DNA from 4 places in the Enterobacter sichuanensis genome. Region 4 is predicted to be linked to each of the others. Evidence: predicted binding sites of a transcription regulator. Region 4 holds the regulator's gene; each other region holds the start of a gene.
The links. The regulator CRP, encoded in region 4, controls carbon source genes, mostly activating them, when cyclic AMP is high. The targets are predictions, from matches to a motif close to ATGTGANNNNNNTCACAT.
Positions count from the first base shown of each region.

Region 1: the regulator CRP is predicted to act here: its motif matches at 1,981-1,998, upstream of C1N69_RS08110 (maltoporin).
Region 2: the regulator CRP is predicted to act here: its motif matches at 2,117-2,134, upstream of C1N69_RS01575 (YjcB family protein).
Region 3: the regulator CRP is predicted to act here: its motif matches at 2,092-2,109, upstream of C1N69_RS02390 (glycine dehydrogenase).

Region 1 is NZ_CP027986.1:1,717,423-1,722,104, reverse strand. Features, by position in the region: gene C1N69_RS08120 (magnesium transporter) at 1-700, shown strand, start outside; gene C1N69_RS08115 (LacI family DNA-binding transcriptional regulator) at 743-1,819, opposite strand; gene C1N69_RS08110 (maltoporin) at 2,089-3,354, shown strand; gene C1N69_RS08105 (PTS sugar transporter subunit IIB) at 3,459-3,701, opposite strand; gene C1N69_RS08100 (beta-galactosidase) at 3,845-4,682, opposite strand, start outside.
Region 2 is NZ_CP027986.1:334,047-338,728, reverse strand. Features, by position in the region: gene C1N69_RS01580 (GGDEF domain-containing protein) at 308-1,708, opposite strand; gene C1N69_RS01575 (YjcB family protein) at 2,196-2,477, shown strand; gene C1N69_RS01570 (hypothetical protein) at 2,596-3,054, opposite strand; gene ssb1 (single-stranded DNA-binding protein SSB1) at 3,171-3,695, opposite strand; gene uvrA (excinuclease ABC subunit UvrA) at 3,947-4,682, shown strand, end outside.
Region 3 is NZ_CP027986.1:498,858-503,539, forward strand. Features, by position in the region: gene pmbA (metalloprotease PmbA) at 1-1,142, shown strand, start outside; gene cybC (cytochrome b562) at 1,180-1,566, shown strand; gene C1N69_RS02385 (Hok/Gef family protein) at 1,637-1,792, opposite strand; gene C1N69_RS02390 (glycine dehydrogenase) at 2,210-2,548, shown strand; gene C1N69_RS02395 (SFCGS family glycine-rich protein) at 2,559-2,921, shown strand; gene C1N69_RS02400 (DUF4312 family protein) at 2,924-3,223, shown strand; gene C1N69_RS02405 (DUF4311 domain-containing protein) at 3,246-4,022, shown strand; gene C1N69_RS02410 (DUF4310 family protein) at 4,035-4,676, shown strand.
Region 4 is NZ_CP027986.1:4,308,750-4,313,431, reverse strand. Features, by position in the region: gene C1N69_RS20980 (YccS/YhfK family putative transporter) at 1-2,010, opposite strand, end outside; gene crp (cAMP-activated global transcriptional regulator CRP) at 2,068-2,700, opposite strand; gene C1N69_RS20970 (OsmC family protein) at 3,012-3,416, shown strand; gene C1N69_RS20965 (phosphoribulokinase) at 3,483-4,352, opposite strand; gene C1N69_RS20960 (YheU family protein) at 4,383-4,601, opposite strand; gene C1N69_RS20955 (hydrolase) at 4,598-4,682, opposite strand, start outside.

The DNA.
Region 1 (4,682 bases), 2.1 Mb from region 4:
TGCCGGACTGCTGGCCCACGGCGACGCGGATGTCGTGCCCGTGGTCACCCACGGTAAGCTTGTCGGCTGCCTGACCGAACGGGAAATCGCCCATCTGCTGGAAGATGACGTTACCGAAGATGCCCAGCTTCAGGGGGCGACGCTGCCGCTGGAGAAACCCTATCTGGAAACCAGCGCCTTTAATCTGTGGAAAAAACGCTCCGTCTGGCTGCTGCTGCTGTTTGTCGCCGAAGCCTACACCAGCTCGGTCATTCAGCATTTCGAAGAGGCGCTGGAGTCCGCCATCGCGCTGGCGTTCTTTATCCCGCTGCTGATTGGCACAGGTGGCAACAGCGGAACGCAGATCACCTCCACGCTGGTGCGCGCCATGGCACTGGGAGAGGTGCACCTGCGCGATGTCGGACGCGTGCTGCGTAAAGAGATGAGTACGTCGCTGATGATTGCCGCCACGCTGGGCCTTGCCGGGTGCATCCGGGCCTGGATGATGGGAATTGGGCTGGAAATTACGCTTATCGTCAGCCTGACGCTGGTGTGCATTACGCTGTGGAGCGCCATCGTCTCGTCCGTGATCCCGATGGTGCTCAAGCGCTGCGGCATTGACCCGGCGGTTGTCTCCGCGCCGTTTATCGCGACGCTTATCGACGGTACCGGGCTGATTATTTACTTCAAAATCGCGCAATATACCCTGGGGCTGGAGTGATCTTGCGAGCACCGCTTTCCCGTGATTGCGGTGCTCACTGTGCTACACATCACCCAGTTGATGCGCAATCTCACGCAACTGCTGGGCCAGCGCCTGGAGGTTTTTCCCCTTCTCTCCTTTCGGCCCGGTAGACTGTCGCACCACCAGACGGGCAGGTAAAATCGAGGACATACGCAACGCATTATCTTCGCCGCTGTCCAGAATGCGGCGCACCGCCTCTTTACCCTGCAGATCTAAATCCAGTGAGACCGTGGTCAGCGCCGGGTAGAAGAATGAGCTTTCGTAAGTGTCATCATAGCCAATCACCGACTTCTCGCCCGGAATGGAAATCTGCTGCTGGTGGAAGGCGCTCAGTACGCCCAGCGCCATCTGGTCGTTGCCCACCAGCACGGCGGAAAACTGCGGCGTTTCACGCAGCATCTGCAGCGCACCGGCATACCCGCTCTGCGCATCCCAGTTGCCGCGGATCACCGAGGCGGGCTCCAGACCGTAGCCTTTCAGGGTTTCGATCCAGCTTTTTAGCCTCAACTGTGCCGATACAGAGGACTCTGGCCCGGCCAGCAGGGCGATGTCGCGATGGCCCAGTTCGTAAAGGTATTTAACGCTGGCGCGGGTGCCGTCCGCCGGGTTAAACGAAACGTTAAACACGGAACTGTACGGGTCGACATCCAGGAACAGACAGACAATATCATCGTTGTCTGTCGCGATTTTCTGCGCCTCTTCGGCCTCCAGCGGCACGTTAATGATCACCTTGCTCACCCGCTGGGACTTCAGCTCGTTGATAGAATCCTGAATACTGTGATTGACGTTCTCATCAATCATGGAAATCAGGACCTGATAACCTTCCACATTCGCATAGCGTTTTACCGCCGCAGCCACCTGAGAAGGGGCATGCAATGCGAGCGAAATCGTCACCAGTCCGACAGTCTGGGTCTGTTTGCCGACCAGCTGCTGAGCCAGGCGGTTGGGCACATACCGTAATAACTCTATGGATTTCTCCACCTTGCTACGCGTGGCGTCGGATACATTGGCAGATTTATTCAGTACCCTGGACACGGTCTGATAGGAGACGCCTGCATGGCGTGCCACGTCCTCTAACGTTGCGCTTTTCGACTTCATGGTCCGGTTCCTTATGTTGTTATGCGCTGATTGTAACAGGGGCGCTGAAAAAAAACGCTTACCGCCCTCTTTTCACTGACACAACACCATCAAAAAGTATGACGCTCACAATGACACAACCTGCGACAAATCTCATTACCTGATACAAAATTGTCTATTTTATTTGCACTTAATCACACATTTATGATCATGCAATTGCCAGACAAAAGGTTTAGGCATTTTATGACAGCGGATTTGTGAACGTATTACAAAACAATAAGAGGGTAACAATGAACACGACGATCCGCTCTGTATCCGTTGCGCTGGCTGCCGCGTTAGCGTCTCCATCGCTGTTTGCCGCGTCTTCGGTACCGATTGATTTCCATGGCTATCTTCGCTCCGGCGTGGGCGTCTCACGGGATGGTGGGATGGAGGAGTGGCAGAAGAATAAAATTGGCCGTCTGGGTAACGAAGCCGATACCTACGGCGAGCTGGAACTGGGCTCTGAGGTTTATAAAAAGAACGACGTAAGCTTTTATCTCGACAGCATGGTGAGCATGGTGTCTGACGGCTCTAACGATAACGAAACCACCTTTGGCGACGATGCCCAGTTTGGCCTGCGTCAGTTGAACCTGCAGATCAAGGGGCTGATTCCGGGCGATCCCAACGCGGTGATCTGGGGTGGGAAGCGCTATTACCAGCGCCACGACCTGCACATCATCGACACCAAATACTGGAATATCTCGGGATCCGGCGCAGGTATCGAGAACTATACGCTCGGCCCTGGAGCGGTCTCCGTGGCGTGGATCCGCGGCGATGCCAACGACGTGGACTACCGCGTTGACGGTGATAACGACGTGAACATCAACTATATCGATCTACGCTATGCGGGCTGGAAACCGTGGGCAGGCGCCTGGACCGAAGTCGGCATCGACTACGCCATGCCAAACCCGACCAACAAGCAGAAAGAGTACGGCGGGCTGTACGAGGCCGACAACGGCGTGATGGTAACCGGCGAGATCAGCCAGGACATGCTGGGAGGATACAACAAGCTGGTGTTGCAGTACGCCAACAAAGGCCTGGCGCAGAACATGGTGTCCCAGGGGGGCGGCTGGTACGACATGTGGAACGATGTGAACGATGCCAGCGGCTACCGCGTGATCAATACCGGCTTAATTCCCATTACCGACAAGCTCTCCTTCAACCACGTGTTGACCTGGGGTTCGGCAGACGACACTACGCAATATACCGATAAATCGCGCCTGATTTCCCTTGTCGGCCGCGCGCAGTACCAGTTTACCGAGTATGTCCGCCTGATTGGCGAAGTGGGTGGTTTCTACCAGAAAGACACCTACACCGACGGGTCTGACTACAAGCAGAGCGGTGAGAAATATACCCTTGCCCTCGGCCTGGCCGATGGCCCTGACTTTATGTCGCGTCCGGAACTGCGCGTATTTGCGTCTTACCTGAATGATTCCGAAAAAGGGAAATCCTTCGAGGACGGCACCGCGAATAATACCTGGAACTTTGGGGTGCAGGTCGAAGCCTGGTGGTAAACCTTCATTTTTAAAATGCGTTAATCGTTATTGTATCTCCAGCTAATTGCAGCGTATATCTCTGCTCAGGGATAGCCATTATTTTGGCTATCCCTTTTTTATATTTACTGATTAAAATGTTCATCTAATAACTGACGTAAGGCATCAGACTGCCTGCCAAATATGGCGTGCACCTGCTGACCGATAATAATTACGCCCAGCGCCCCTTCATTCTGTAACGCCTCAGAGTCAACCCTATTTAAATCTTTAACCGTCACGCGCAGGCGGGTAATGCAGGCTTCAACGTGTTCGATATTATCGTCACCGCCAAACGCGGGAATTAAACGCTGGGTAATTTGACTGTCCATAATACGCCTCATTCTATGCAGATAAAAAAATGCCTGCTCGTGGAGCAGGCTCTTTGCCTTTTTGCCCGGCGGCGCTGCGCTTGCACGGGCCTACGGGTTGGGAAGGCCGGGTTAGCACAGCGCCACCCGGCAATAAAACCGCACTACGCTTTACGCCTGAGCACCCGACAGTCCCACGGCAGCAGCACGGTATCGCCCGCGGCGGCGGCGTCTGTCATGCAGTCGGTATACCCTTGCGGCAGCGTGATGTATTGCTGCTGTGCCGTGTAGTTCTGCACAAACACCCAGCTGGTTTCGCCATCCGTGCGCGCCGTGGCAACCACGCCCGGCGGGAGTTCACTCTCGATGGCGCGCGGCAGCGCCAGCTCGTTGATAATCCCGGCGAAGAAATCGCGCTGGAACGGCAGATCGTTGCGCGAAGCGACGTGCCACGCCTTGCCTTTACCGACGCGGTTGACCGTGACCGCAGGGCGACCGGCGTAGAAATCATCGCGGTAGGTCGCCAGCACCTGTGCGGACTCCGCGTGGATCAGCTCGCATAAATGCCGCACCTGATACGGCCCCTGCAGGCCTGCCGCGTTGCCCGCCAGCCCCTGAACCAAATTGCGCTCCCCCTCACCCAGGCAGTCGATCTCTTCTGCCCAGATCCCCAGCAGCTTGCGCAGCGGCCCGGGGAAACCGCCCAGATGACAGAGATCGGTCTCATCCACCACGCCGGTCCAGTAAGTCGTCACCAGATGTCCGCCATTAGCCACAAAGGCTTCTGCCCGCCCGGCAAATCCTTCGCGTACCATATAAAGCATGGGGGCTATCACCAGCGCGTACTGGCTCAGATCGCCGTCAGCGTCAATGACATCCACCGCGATGCCTTTTTCCCAGAACGGACGATAGTGCTCGTTGACGGTTTTTTCGTACTCCATTCCCATATTGCGCGGACCTTCGGCATCGTCCAGCGCCCAGCGGTTTTGCTGGTCGAAGACG
Region 2 (4,682 bases), 740 kb from region 4:
TGTAGTAATGAAGGCCGGATGCTTTGTTAAACAGGTGATTACGTTGCATGAATCATGCGAAGTTAGCAACTGACTTTTAGTATTAAAAATCTTAAATTTCGTTATGACGATAATATTTTCCCGTAAGTGAAACTGTAAGTATTCGTTCCGTTTCAATTAAGGAAAATAATTATCCAGCCCGTAAGCGCGGTGGGAAGATAACACAACAGACGATCGTTGATTAAGCCAAACTTGTGACAGCACGAAAAAAGCACAACCCCATCATGACATTTTATGCTATTTGTTTGGGCGTATTTTGTGCATTGATTTATAAATAATCAGCCACCACCGTTTTTCCTCGCCCCGAATGCTTGGCCTCGTATAATGCTTTATCGGCACGCCTCAGTAAGGCTGAAGTATCCCGCTGTCCCCCACAGACTTCGACAACCCCGGCACTAAACGACAGCGACAGCTTTCTCTCACCCACCACCAGCGGGTGTGTTTGCAGAAAGGTGCGCAGCCTGGCGGACAACTGCGCAGCGCCATTACCGTCAGCGTGCGCCAGCAAAAGCAAAAACTCTTCTCCTCCCACGCGCCCTAACGCTGACTCTGAGGGCGCTAACTCACGGATCGCGTTACAAAAGTGAAGGAGCGCCGCATCGCCCACCGGGTGACCCCACTCATCGTTGATCTGCTTGAAAAAATCCAGGTCAAACATCAGGACACAAAAGTGGCTGTTAACCTCCTGCCGGGTATTGGCCGCCAGCGCAAGCTCCAGCTGCTGCAAAATCGCCGAACGGTTAAAGCAGCCGGTAAGATCGTCGGTGGTGGCTTTTACCTCCAGCTCCTGCTCAGCTTTTTTCCGCTCGGTAATGTCCAGCCCAATATTGAGGATAGAGTTGTCCGGCAACAGAATGTTGGACCACAGTACCGTCAGCCGGGTGCCGTCTTTGCGCAGCGGATGCCATTCATACATATCTTTAAGCGGTGAGACATTGACCGACTCCCTGACCCGCCGCCGCTCTTCAGGGTCGGGATAAAACAGCGCAAGCGGATCGGCATATTCAGCGATCTCCGCCATCGTCCAGCCGAACACTTTTTCACATTCGGCATTCCATAGCACGCAGCGGTTAAATTTGTCGAAAGAGTTCATTAACACCGGGGCCCGTTCAAACAGGGTCTTATATTGCGTCACTACGCGCTGCATTTCCTGGGCGGTTTTCTCCCGGGCAATAATTTCCGCGAAATAGTCTTTTAATTTTTCGACCAGCACCACGACGATATTTTTTAGAACCGGCAGAGAATAGAGTCGTTCATCAAACCCTAAAAAGAAATAACCGCTGCAGTGCCAGTTATGGGTCGAAAGTTTGCACAGTACCCCGCTTTGCAGCTGCGCATAGCCGGGATGCTGAGGAGGAAATAACGCGCGGCCAATATTCTCTTTCCAGTAAACCACCCGCCACGAACGATGATGCCGCTCCAGCAGAGTGCCCGCGAGGAAATCGGCGACCTCGAAGGGATGGCAGGTCATCTCCCCGGCGCTGACCACACGCTGCAGGCCGTCATCACCATTTACGCTGACCCAGGCAAGGCTTGCGCCCAGGGCGCGGCTGATGGTCTCCAGCATGTCGGCCAGTGAACATTGGGCATGAAGCTGGGGCATCAGCTTTGCCAGCGCATGCAGCGCCTGCATGCTGTCATTAATAATCTCACGTCGGTTTTCTTTCATTTTTTTCGCTGATTATCAGGCGATAAACCGGACGCAACTTTCTTCAGATTCGAAATGTCGTCATACCAACGCCACAAGCTGGAACTCAGCGTAGCGAATTAAAACAACGTTGTGTGTAATTAAATACGTACAAATAAATAAAAAACAATAAAATTCAAAAACCTGAAAGGTTAGCTGCGAGTAAAATTAATTGTCCACTCAAGCATAAGCCAAAGGGATATGGCTGTAAACGTTATACAACGCGCCCTCTTTTGCATCGATTTTGCTATCTCAATGAATTCATTATAAAGAGTGTGGGGAATGAGAGCTTAGCCTGCAAAGATATATTTTCTCTCAGGCGAATACGGTTTACAGGCAGCGAGGGATCCCTCTTTTTCATCAGCCCGGGACTGGCGAATAAAACAGCAAACGTGATATAGTTCACACATCTTATGTAACGAAAAAATCTGTTTCATTCAGTTCGTCTGTTTTGTAGAGGATGGGTTTTATGGCAACCATTACTACCAGCATGGTTCTCTTGCGCTGGCCTTTGTTGAGTGCGGTACTGATGTTTTTAGCCAGCACGCTGAACATTCAATTTCGTAAATCTGACTACACGGGCCTTGCTGTCATCAGCACGCTGCTAGGGCTGGGTGCGGCCTGCTGGTTTGCAACGGGTCTGCTTGGCATTACTCTGCTGGATATGGCCGCCGTCTGGGAAAATATCAAAGTGGTGATGGTTGAAGCGATGAGCCACACGCCACCAGACTGGCCGATGGTGATTACCTGATGGTCGTTTTATAACAAGATGTTAAGAGCCTCTTTTACGAGGCTTTTTTATTTTCAGGGCTTCAGCCCATAACAAGCAGCGGGAATTTACTGATAATCGCCAGGCGGTTCTGGTGGTGTTACAGCCGAGATTGCCAGAAGCTCATACCGTCACGCGTCTGGTGACGATCTGTGATAATGACGTTGTATTTTTCCAGTAAGTATTGGGAAAACACTTTGCCAGGCAGATCGCGTAACACGCCACGATGCGACGGTTTGGGCGACCGCCATATCAGGATTTGCGTTACCGGCATGTAGTTTAAGAAGGCATCTTTCTGATAAATCACGCGATTGTAGTAAACAATCTCTTTGGTGATTTCATTAACTAAGGCCAGTTCAAAATGCTCGTTAGGAATACCCGCAATACGATTTTCAGCCCTGACAAAATGATAGCCTGGAGGGAATGGGCCAAAACTCAGCTCATCATCGACTGATGCTCGAAGGGAAATCTCATTCAGCAACGTCGTATTATGGCTGTCCACAGTCAGCATTGAGAATGTTTTCTGGACGTCAGCAGGATCAAAGAGTTGTTGTGGCATAGCACCTCGCGGACGATATTATTCAGACAACATTTACACCGTTATGCATGTAATTATCAACCACCGGGTAATATAAGAAGCCCTGCGACAGCAGGGCTTTTGTTAGAGGCTGGAAATCAGAACGGAATGTCGTCGTCGAAATCCATTGGCGGTTCGTTAGACGGCGCCGGCGCAGACTGCTGCTGCGGACGAGACTGTGCGCCGCCGCTGAACTGGTTGCCGCCCTGTGGCTGCTGAGGCTGACCCCAACCGCCCTGCTGCTGGCCACCACCTGCTGGTGCGCCACCGCCCTGACGGCCACCCAGCATCTGCATGGTGCCACCGACGTTAACCACCACTTCAGTGGTGTACTTCTCAGCACCGGACTGATCGGTCCATTTGCGGGTACGCAGCTGGCCTTCGATATACACCTGAGAACCTTTACGCAGATACTCACCGGCCACTTCTGCCAGTTTGCCAAACAGCACAACGCGGTGCCATTCGGTCTGCTCTTTCATCTCACCGGTCGCTTTATCACGCCAGGATTCGGAAGTAGCCAGCGTAATGTTGGCAACTGCGCCACCACTCGGCATGTAGCGTACTTCCGGGTCCTGGCCCAGATTACCGACGAGAATCACCTTGTTTACGCCTCTGCTGGCCATGTTCGTGTCTCCTGAATACGTTTCTTAATAGTGTAAACGCGCGAGTGTACCATTTCCATGCTGCATTTTGATAGCTGCGAGATGGATTCCAGAGTTCTCGTGCGAACATAACATTGTTACACAGTCAGTCAGAAAATGCATTCCAATACTGTATATTCAAACAGGTCAAATTGTGTCATAATTAGCCGTTTCTGACAGCCGTTTGTCCTTCAAACAAACCAGGCAATCCGTGTTCCAACCGGGAAAGGTGAATGGATAAGATCGAAGTTCGGGGCGCCCGCACCCACAATCTCAAGAATATCAACCTCATAATCCCTCGCGACAAACTCATTGTCGTGACCGGGCTTTCGGGGTCTGGCAAATCCTCACTGGCTTTCGACACTCTGTATGCCGAAGGACAGCGTCGTTACGTTGAATCACTCTCTGCGTACGCGCGTCAGTTCCTGTCGCTGATGGAAAAACCGGATGTCGACCACATTGAAGGCTTGTCTCCTGCTATCTCTATTGAGCAGAAGTCCACCTCGCATAACCCGCGCTCAACGGTCGGTACCATTACCGAAATTCATGACTACCTGCGTCTGCTGTATGCCCGCGTGGGTGAGCCGCGCTGCCCGGACCACGACGTCCCGCTGGCGGCACAGACCGTGAGCCAGATGGTGGATAACGTGCTGTCGCAGCCGGAAGGCAAACGCCTGATGCTGCTGGCGCCGATCATCAAAGAGCGTAAGGGCGAGCACACCAAAACGCTGGAAAACCTGGCAAGCCAGGGCTATATCCGCGCCCGTATTGATGGCGAGGTGTGTGACCTGTCCGATCCCCCTAAGCTGGAGCTGCAGAAGAAGCACACTATTGAAGTGGTGATTGACCGCTTTAAGGTGCGTGACGATCTCGCCACGCGTCTGGCGGAATCGTTTGAAACCGCGCTGGAACTCTCCGGCGGTACCGCCGTGGTCTCCGACATGGACGACCCGCAGGCGGAAGAGCTGC
Region 3 (4,682 bases), 900 kb from region 4:
ATCACCAGAATCGCAAAGGCAGTGCCTCCTCGACCGACCTCAGCCCGGATGCCATTGCCCGTACGGTGCAGGCGGCGCTGGATATCGCCCGTTATACCTCGCCAGACCCTTACGCTGGCGTGGCGGATAAAGAGCTGCTGGCCTTTGATGCCCCGGATCTCGACCTTTTCCACCCGGCGGACGTCACCCCGGACGAAGCCATTGAACTGGCAGCCCGCGCTGAGCAGGCTTCCCTGCAGGCCGATAAACGTATTACCAATACCGAAGGCGGCAGCTTCAACAGCCATTACGGCATCAAAGTGTTCGGCAACAGCCACGGCATGCTGCAGGGCTACTGCTCCACCCGTCATTCGCTCTCCAGCTGCGTGATCGCCGAAGAGAACGGCGACATGGAGCGCGACTACGCCTACACCATTGGCCGCGCGCTGGGGGATTTACAATCTCCGGAGTGGGTCGGTAAAGAGTGCGCCGAACGCACGCTGTCGCGCCTGTCACCGCGTAAACTCTCCACCATGAAGGCCCCGGTCATTTTTGCCAATGAAGTGGCGACCGGACTGTTTGGTCATCTGGTGGGCGCTATCGCGGGCGGCTCCGTGTACCGTAAATCGACCTTCCTGCTCGACTCGCTGGGCAAGCAGATCCTGCCGGACTGGCTGACCATCGAAGAGCATCCGCACCTGCTGAAAGGACTCGCCTCCACACCGTTCGACAGCGAAGGGGTGCGTACCGAACGTCGTGATATCGTCAAAGACGGCGTGCTGACCCAGTGGCTGCTGACCAACTACTCCGCGCGCAAGCTGGGGCTGAAAAGCACCGGGCACGCAGGCGGTATCCATAACTGGCGCATCGCCGGACAGGGCCTGAGCTTCGAGCAGATGCTGAAAGAGATGGGCACCGGGCTGGTCGTCACAGAGCTGATGGGCCAGGGCGTGAGCGGCATCACCGGGGATTACTCTCGTGGTGCGGCGGGCTTCTGGGTTGAAAATGGAGAAATCCAGTATCCGGTGAGCGAAATTACCATTGCCGGCAACCTGAAGGACATGTGGCGCAACATCGTTACGGTCGGTAACGATATTGAAACACGTAGCAATATACAGTGTGGTTCAGTTCTTCTGCCCGAAATGAAAATTGCGGGTCAATAAAGATAGCGTTTTGTTAATAATAAAAAGGAAGTGAGCAATGCGTAAACATCTGTTAGCGATCGTCGCGGCTTCAACGCTGGTTCTTGGCTCTTCTGCGTTTGCTGCCGATCTTGAAGACGACATGGGCATCCTCGGGCAAAACCTGAAGGTGGTGCAGAAAGCGGACAATGCGGCGGAAATGAAAGACGCGCTGACCAAAATGCGTGAAGCGGCGCTGGATGCCCAGAAAGCAACACCGCCTAAGCTTGAAAACAAAGCGGCAGACAGTGCCGAGATGAAAGACTACCGTCACGGCTTTGACGTGCTGGTAGGGCAAATCGACGGTGCGCTGAAACTCGCCAACGAAGGCAAAGTGAAAGAAGCCCAGGCGGCGGCCGAGCAGTTTGTGACGACGCGCAACACGTATCATAAAAAGTACCGTTAATTGGGTGCCTGAGCTGTACGTCCTTTCCCTGTATGTGGAGGCGCACTGCGCGCCTCCACAAATTTGCTCCCTACTTGCCGGAGCGACAATCCATCCGCGCTATCACTTCAAGCGAGCCGTTTCGAAAACGGATCTCGCACAGTGTTTTCCTCGTCACCAGCGTTAAGATGATTATTGTCAAAGCAACAATCATCAAAACCCGGATAATTGGGGATTGGCGTTTCATGGATGCCTCCTTGCTTTAAAGCGGGCGAGGTAGCGAACTCCACGGTCGTGACGTGTTGTTTCGAGCCCCCGCCCTGATTTTTTATCAGGCGGGGCTTTCCACTTTCCGTCCCTTGCCTGAGACGGTCAGTCTCAAGCACCCGTCGCCACTCTAGCGAATCCCCATAAGAAAACCTTATCTACATCACATTTCTACGAGCCGACTCGTAATCTTTTCCACTTCGCTGACCTGTTCCTTGCCGCGTAATAGCGTGATATTCATCACGTAAATACAGCGGTTTATCCAGATTCAGCGCATTTATGTGGCACAGATCACTGCTGCGGCCCGCCTTTCCACTTCGAAGTGGAAAACAACTCGCTACAAACCCTTTCCCCCCGCCGTTAGTTTACTTACAGAGCCATTAACGGGGTAAGACCAGTGAGTAACGGAGCGGTAATGAACGACGTTGGGGAACAGGCAGTGCAAACAGAGCAGCTTGCGAACACGATGCTGCAGCAGGTTTATGCCCTGCTGGCCCGGCACAACATCATCCCCAATGCGGTACAGGAGCAGATGCTCACCTCCCACGTTCGTGCGATGGCGCACCGGTCCGTGACCGGCGAGCCGCTGCCGGAGGTTGAAGCGGAGCTGTTCGACGAAATTTCACCGGATTCAATGCGGCTGGCACGTGAAGTGGTGGCGCAGTTTGGCAACCTTCCTGATGAAGAGGCCTGGCTGCTCTCCGTTCACTTTGAAGTCGCGAAAGACAACCTTTAAGGAGCAACACATGGAACAGATTACAGTCGTGATTGGCGATCGCCTGGGTAAAGGTCAGAAAGTGGCCGCTGGTGTGGAAAAAGCGGGTGGACGCGCGGTGGTTGTGCCGGGCATGGCCGCGGATATGAAGCTGGGCGACGTGATGAAAGCGGAAAACGCCACCTTCGGTATCTCCTTCTGCGGTAGCGGCGGCGCGGGCGCCATCACCGCCCAGACCAAATATGGCTACAAAGCCAAATACGGTATGCGTTCCGTGGATGAAGGTGTGACTGCCATCAACGAAGGCTGCAACGTGCTGGGCTTTGGCTTTATGGATAAAGAAGAGCTGGGCGAGCGTCTGGTGCAGGCGTGGCAGAAAAAATACGGCGCATAAGCATGAAAGAACAGTTCACAACCACGGTGAGAGTGAAGGGGAAAGGCGACGCCAAAGCGCGCGCCTTTGCCGACGCGCTCAACCACGTTCAGGCCGCGGTGATGAAAGCCTCACCGCATATCTTACTGCGTATTGAGCCACAGGATGTGCAGGTCGTTCAGGCGCAAGAAGCGGTGCGAAAAGAAGCCTTTCTGTTCTTCTTTCTGCGCCGGGAAAGACGCACCTACAGCGTGGAGCTGGATGTGACCGTCAACGTGACCGCCATCAATCTTGACCAGGTGGATTTCGTCACGCAACGCTGATTATTCATAAAAGGGCAGACTGATGTTCTTAATTATATTAATAAAATCGCTCATCATCGGCGGCCTGGTAGGCGTCGGTGTCGGGGCCGGGGCTGCACGCATGTTTCATGCGCCTACCACACAGGGGATGGGCGCGTTTCGTACGTTAGGGGAGCTGAACTCCTGCGAAGGGGATCCGGCGTCTCACTTCTCCTTTGGGTTAGGTTTCTTCTTTAACGCCTGGGCCTCTTCCGTGGCCGCAGGGGCTTTCACACAGGACGTTGACCACCGCATCATCCCGAACTGGGGTGCGGCTGCACTGATGATCAAAAACCGTAACGTCGGCGAAACGCTGCACGACCCGCGCAAAATGGCGATTGCCTGCGGCGTGATCGGCATGGTCGTCGTGACCTTCCTGAACCTGACCGCCTCCTCGGTCCCTGCCGCACTGCAGGTCACCGCCGTGAAGGTGCTGGTGCCGGCGGCGAACCTGCTGGTCAACACCGTGATGCCGGTGATTTTCTGGCTGGCGGCCATCGATGCGGGTAAAAAATCGGGCTTCTGGGCCACCATCTTCGGCGGCGCAGCGCAGCTGATTATGGGCAACGCCGTACCGGGCCTGGTACTGGGGATCCTGATCGGTAAAGGCGTGGAAGAGAGCGGCTGGAACCACGTCACCAAAGTGATGATGGCGGCTATCGTCCTGCTCTTCGTGCTGAGCGGCTTCTTCCGCGGCTTCGACATGAAGATGATCGAATCCTTCCATCTGACCGTGCCGAACTGGCTCGACATGATCCACAACTCGCTCAGCGGTAAATAACAGGAGCCTGCAATGGAACAGAATAAAGGTTTTTGGTATGCCGACTGGTCGTTCCCGATCTTCGTTGGCCTGCTCTCCTCCGGCGTGTTCGCCGGGACGCACATGTATTACCTCTATGGCATCGGCGCGTTTAACGAAGTGGCCTTCGTGGCGATGCTGAAAGCGGGGATTGATACCGGCGTCTACGGCGCGGTGGCGGCGTTTGGCGCCAGCTTCCTGTTCGCCCGTATTATCGAAGGATCGCTGGTCGGTATTCTCGACATCGGCGGCGCCATCCAGACCGGCGTGGGGCTGGGGGTTCCGGCACTGCTGCTGGGGGCGGGCATCATGTTCCCGGTGACCAACTTTATTGCCGCGCTGATCACCGGCCTGGTGATTGGTCTGGCGATTGGCTACGTCATTATCCTGGCGCGTAAGTTCACCATCAACCAGAGCAACTCCACTTACGGCGCAGACGTCATGATGGGCGCAGGTAACGCTTCTGGCCGCTTCCTGGGGCCGTTGATTATCCTCAGCGCCATGACCGCCTCCATCCCGATTGGCGTGGGCTCCCTGCTGGGCGCGCTGCTGTTCTACATCTGGCAGAAGCCAATTACCGGTGGCGCCATTCTGGGAGCAATGATTTTAGGCTGGCTGTTCCCGGTCGCCCTTTAATACCTG
Region 4 (4,682 bases):
GGTGTGCAGGGTGTTCAGATGTCCCAGAATGCGCTGTAAATGCTGCTCAAGGGTACTCATTGGCCCGTGGGTGAGCGTTTCCGGCGCTTCCAGAATATTTGAATCCCCCGACTCACCCGGCGCGTCATACTCCAGACGCTGCTGACAGCGCTGCAGAGCAATCTCACACGACTGCAGGTAACGTTGCGCCAGGTCTGGCGTCAGCATGGTATGTTCACGCGCGAGCGTGGTCATGGCGTTGATATGTTCGACGATAAACTGGCTGTGCGTCACCCAGAGCTTCATGTCCGCAAGATAGTGCGAGTTAAAGCCGGGCTCCTGCATCGCCTGGTTGAGCGAGTTGAACAGGGCGTTGTGCGCCTGGTTGACCTTCATCCGCTGATAAGCCAGCGGGGAGGGCTGAGGATCATCGCTCAGAATCAGGCGGATAGCCTCCTGGTCAGCCTCCAGCGCGTCGTGGGCGTTCTGCCTGAGCAGCCCGCTCTGCCACTGCGGCCACAGCCAGACCATACCACCAAAGGCAATCAGACAGCCGATGAGGGTATCAATCAGCCTGGCGACAATAAACTGTTCGCCATTGAGCGTGAGCAACTGCAGGGTATACACCGCCGTCACCGTAAAACCCACCATCGCCCAGCCGTAGTTTTTACGAATAATCAGGTAGCTCACCAGCGTAATCACCAACATTCCTGCCAGGGTATAGCCTTCCGGCACGTGGAAGTGCAGCGTCACGCCCGCAATAATCAGCCCCGCCATCGTTCCGCCGGCCCGGTGCAGAATCCGCACCCGCGTGGCGCCGTAGCCATTCTGGGTGACAAACAGCACGGTCATTAAGATCCAGTAGGGTTTCGGCAGATGCAGCGCCATGCCCATCAGGCTGGCGACACTGAGCATGACGCTAATCCGTGCGGCATTGCGCAGGGCGGACGATTTAAGCGACAGATAACTTCTGAGCGCGGGCAACAGCGGAAGCCGTTTTTGTTTGTCCGCCATCAGATCGCGGGAATAAAGCGGGCGCTGGGTACGCAGCACGCGGGCGATGCGGCTGAAGTGCCAGGCGGCAAACTGACCGACCGGGTTATCCGGATGCTGACGGGCGATTTTCTCCAGCGCGCCGAGCTGTTTGTCCATGTTAAAGCGCGTGGGGTAGCGGTGATAGAGAATATCGTCGGCCAGGATCCGCAGGCGCGCGGAGACGGTCTGTGCGTTCCAGCGGATCACCGCTTCAGCGTGGCTGCGCTCTACCAGTTTTTGCACCTCTTGCGGGTGGTGAAGACTTACGGAGATATGTTCCTGCAGATCCAGCCCCACCTGGAAAGTGCGCAGCAGCCGTTTATATTCGTGATTCTGGTTGGCGGCGAGCATATGCAGTTGCTGGTAGCACTGGCTTATCAGATCCACCATCTTTTGCTGACGGGTCAGCAGCGGGGGCAGCGATCTTTCCGGATCGGTATGCTGGGTGAGCAGGGTGTATTTGGCTTCACAATACTCCGCCAGCTGCACATAGAGCAGGCTCAGGGATTCACGCAGCGGTTGTTCGCGCCACAGCCAGAACCAGAACCAGTTAAACAGCCCGTACCATAATGTCCCCAGCGCGTAGATCAGCAGCGGCTCCCACACCGGCATATTTCCGGCGAGGCTCAGCGTGAAAATGGCCGCAATCAGCGAGGCGGGAAGTAGACGGGCGTGCAGCGAGCTGATTTCGGCGGTGACACCCAGGGTCATCGCCAGCACGGTCAGGATCAGCGGCAGCGGAATATCGCGCGCCAGCAGAAGCTGCACGGCGAGACTACAGCCGGCAAACAGTGAACCGCCAATGATGAGTCGTTTGAAAAAGCGCTTATGCGGCGTGTCCAGACCGGCAATGTTGCAGCAGGCGGGCACCAGAGAAAAGAGCAGACCTTGCTGAAGATGTCCGAGGAGCAGGCCTACGGCCACAGGAAGACACAACACCAGCGTTTGTCGCAGTGCGTAGTTAACTTCCGGGTGATAGATCAGCCTGCGCCACATGGGGAGTAGAGACAAAAACGGCGTGACACCTTGCGGTGACACGCCGTTTGAGCGGAATTAACGCGTTCCGTAAACCACGATGGTTTTACCGTGGGCGGAGATCAGGTTTTGATCTTCCAGCATTTTCAGGATACGACCTACGGTTTCACGGGAGCAACCGACGATCTGACCAATTTCCTGACGGGTAATTTTAATTTGCATGCCGTCCGGGTGGGTCATGGCGTCTGGCTGTTTCGCCAGGTTCAGCAGCGTCTGTGCAATACGGCCCGTCACGTCCAGGAAGGCGAGGTTGCCCACTTTCTCAGAGGTGACCTGCAGACGGCGCGCCATCTGGGAAGAAAGACGCATCAGGATGTCAGGGTTAACCTGAATCAGCTGACGGAATTTCTTGTAAGAAATTTCAGCCACTTCACATGCTGTCTTTGCACGAACCCAGGCGCTACGTTCCTGGCCCTCTTCAAACAGGCCCAGTTCACCGATGAAATCGCCCTGGTTCAGATAAGAAAGGATCATCTCTTTCCCTTCTTCATCTTTGATCAGCACTGCCACCGAGCCTTTAACGATGTAATACAACGTTTCCGCTTTTTCACCCTGGTGAATCAGCGTGCTCTTCGATGGGTACTTATGAATGTGGCAATGAGACAAGAACCATTCGAGAGTCGGGTCTGTTTGCGGTTTGCCAAGCACCATGCGCTGTTATCCTCTGTTATAAGCTGTCACCAGAGTCATCAGATGCATCCGGACTCTGGGGTTGCAATCGAATTCTTACCCATACCCTGGGAAGTCGGCTACCGTAACGTTTCGCAGCCAGTAAAGTTTGATGTCCTCTGCATACACGTGTAACGTCAATGTATTACTGTAGCATCCTGAGTGTTTTAGCATAGCTTTCGCCGCGTGTCTCCTGGTGTCTCGCTTCAGCATGATGCAGGTCGCCTTCCATTGCGAGAAATGTAACGCACGCGTAATCTGTCACCAAAAATGCAACGTTGGAGTTTAAGAATATGCAAGCGCGCGTGAAATGGGTTGAAGGTTTAACGTTCCTGGGCGAGTCCGCTTCCGGACACCAGATTTTGATGGATGGCAACTCCGGCGATAAAGCGCCAAGCCCAATGGAGATGGTGCTGATGGCGGCAGGGGGATGCAGCGCCATTGACGTGGTGTCGATTCTGCAGAAAGGCCGTCATGACGTGACAGATTGCGAGGTTAAACTGACCTCAGAACGTCGTGAAGAGGCGCCACGCCTGTTCACCCATATTAATCTGCACTTTGTTGTGACCGGCAAAGCGTTGAAAGACACGGCGGTATCACGCGCGGTGGACCTGTCGGCGGAGAAGTACTGCTCTGTGGCGTTAATGCTGGAGAAGGCGGTAAAAATCACCCATTCGTATGAAGTGATTGAGGCGTGATTGATTGGGCATCGTGCGTGTTGATGCCCTCACCCTAACCCTCTCCCACAGGGAGAGGGAATATGATTATGCGATCTGCTTCCCTTCCATCAGTCGCTGTACCAGCGGCGTCATGATGAGCTCCATTGCCAGTCCCATTTTTCCGCCCGGCACCACTAATGTATTCATGTGAGAAATGAACGAGCCCTGCAGCATCGCCAGCAGCCACGGATAATCAATGCCTTCGAGATTGCGGAAATGGATCACCACAAAGCTCTCATCCAGCGACGGGATACTTTTGGCGGCGAACGGGTTGGAGGTGTCCACCGTCGGCACGCGCTGGAAGTTGATATGGGTGCGGGAAAACTGCGGCGTCAGGTAGTTGATGTAATCTTCCATGGAACGCACCACCGAGTCCATCACTGCCTCGCGTGAGTGGCCGCGCTCGCTCATGTCACGCGTCAGTTTCTGGATCCACTCCAGGTTGACGATTGGGACCACGCCGACCAGCAGATCCACGTGGCGCGCCACGTCGTGCTGCGGCGTAACCACGCCGCCGTGTAATCCTTCGTAGAACAGAACGTCGGTAGGTTCCGGCAGCGGCTGCCAGGGAGTAAAGGTGCCCGGCACCTGATTCCAGGGAACGGCTTCATCATAGGTATGCAGATACTTGCGGGACTGCCCTTTGCCGCTCTGTCCGTACTCAATAAAGGTTTGCTCCAGCAGGCCGAAGTCATTGGCCTCCGGGCCGAAGTAACTGATGTGTTTACCCAGATCGCGCGCTTTACGGATGGCCATATCCATCTCCGGACGCGTGTAGCGGTGAAAGCTGTCGCCTTCGACCTCCGCCGCACGGAGATTCAGCTGGGCGAAAATCTTGCGAAAGGCGAGGCTGGTGGTGGTGGTTCCCGCACCACTCGACCCCGTAACGGCAATAATCGGATGTCTGGCAGACATAACAACTCCCTGACTGAAAAGGGTGGAAGATCAGCCGTGAAACGCGTTGCGGGGCATGATATTGACCGTCTCATGCAGTTCTGACCACACCAGCACCACGTCGCCGCTTTTCAGCTGGCGCTTTACATCGTTGACCTTTTGCTCAAGCGAGCGTTCATGTTCACCATAATCGGTGCCTTCGCGCAATACAAAGCTTTCAATCAGATTATCGAGCGTTTCGGGAGCCAGATCCTGCCAGGGAATAATCATTTTGCACCGTCCAGATAAGGGGTTAGCCAGTCAGGGATACGCGTCTCAAGCCACATTTTCGGGCGGCGCAGCGTGCCACCG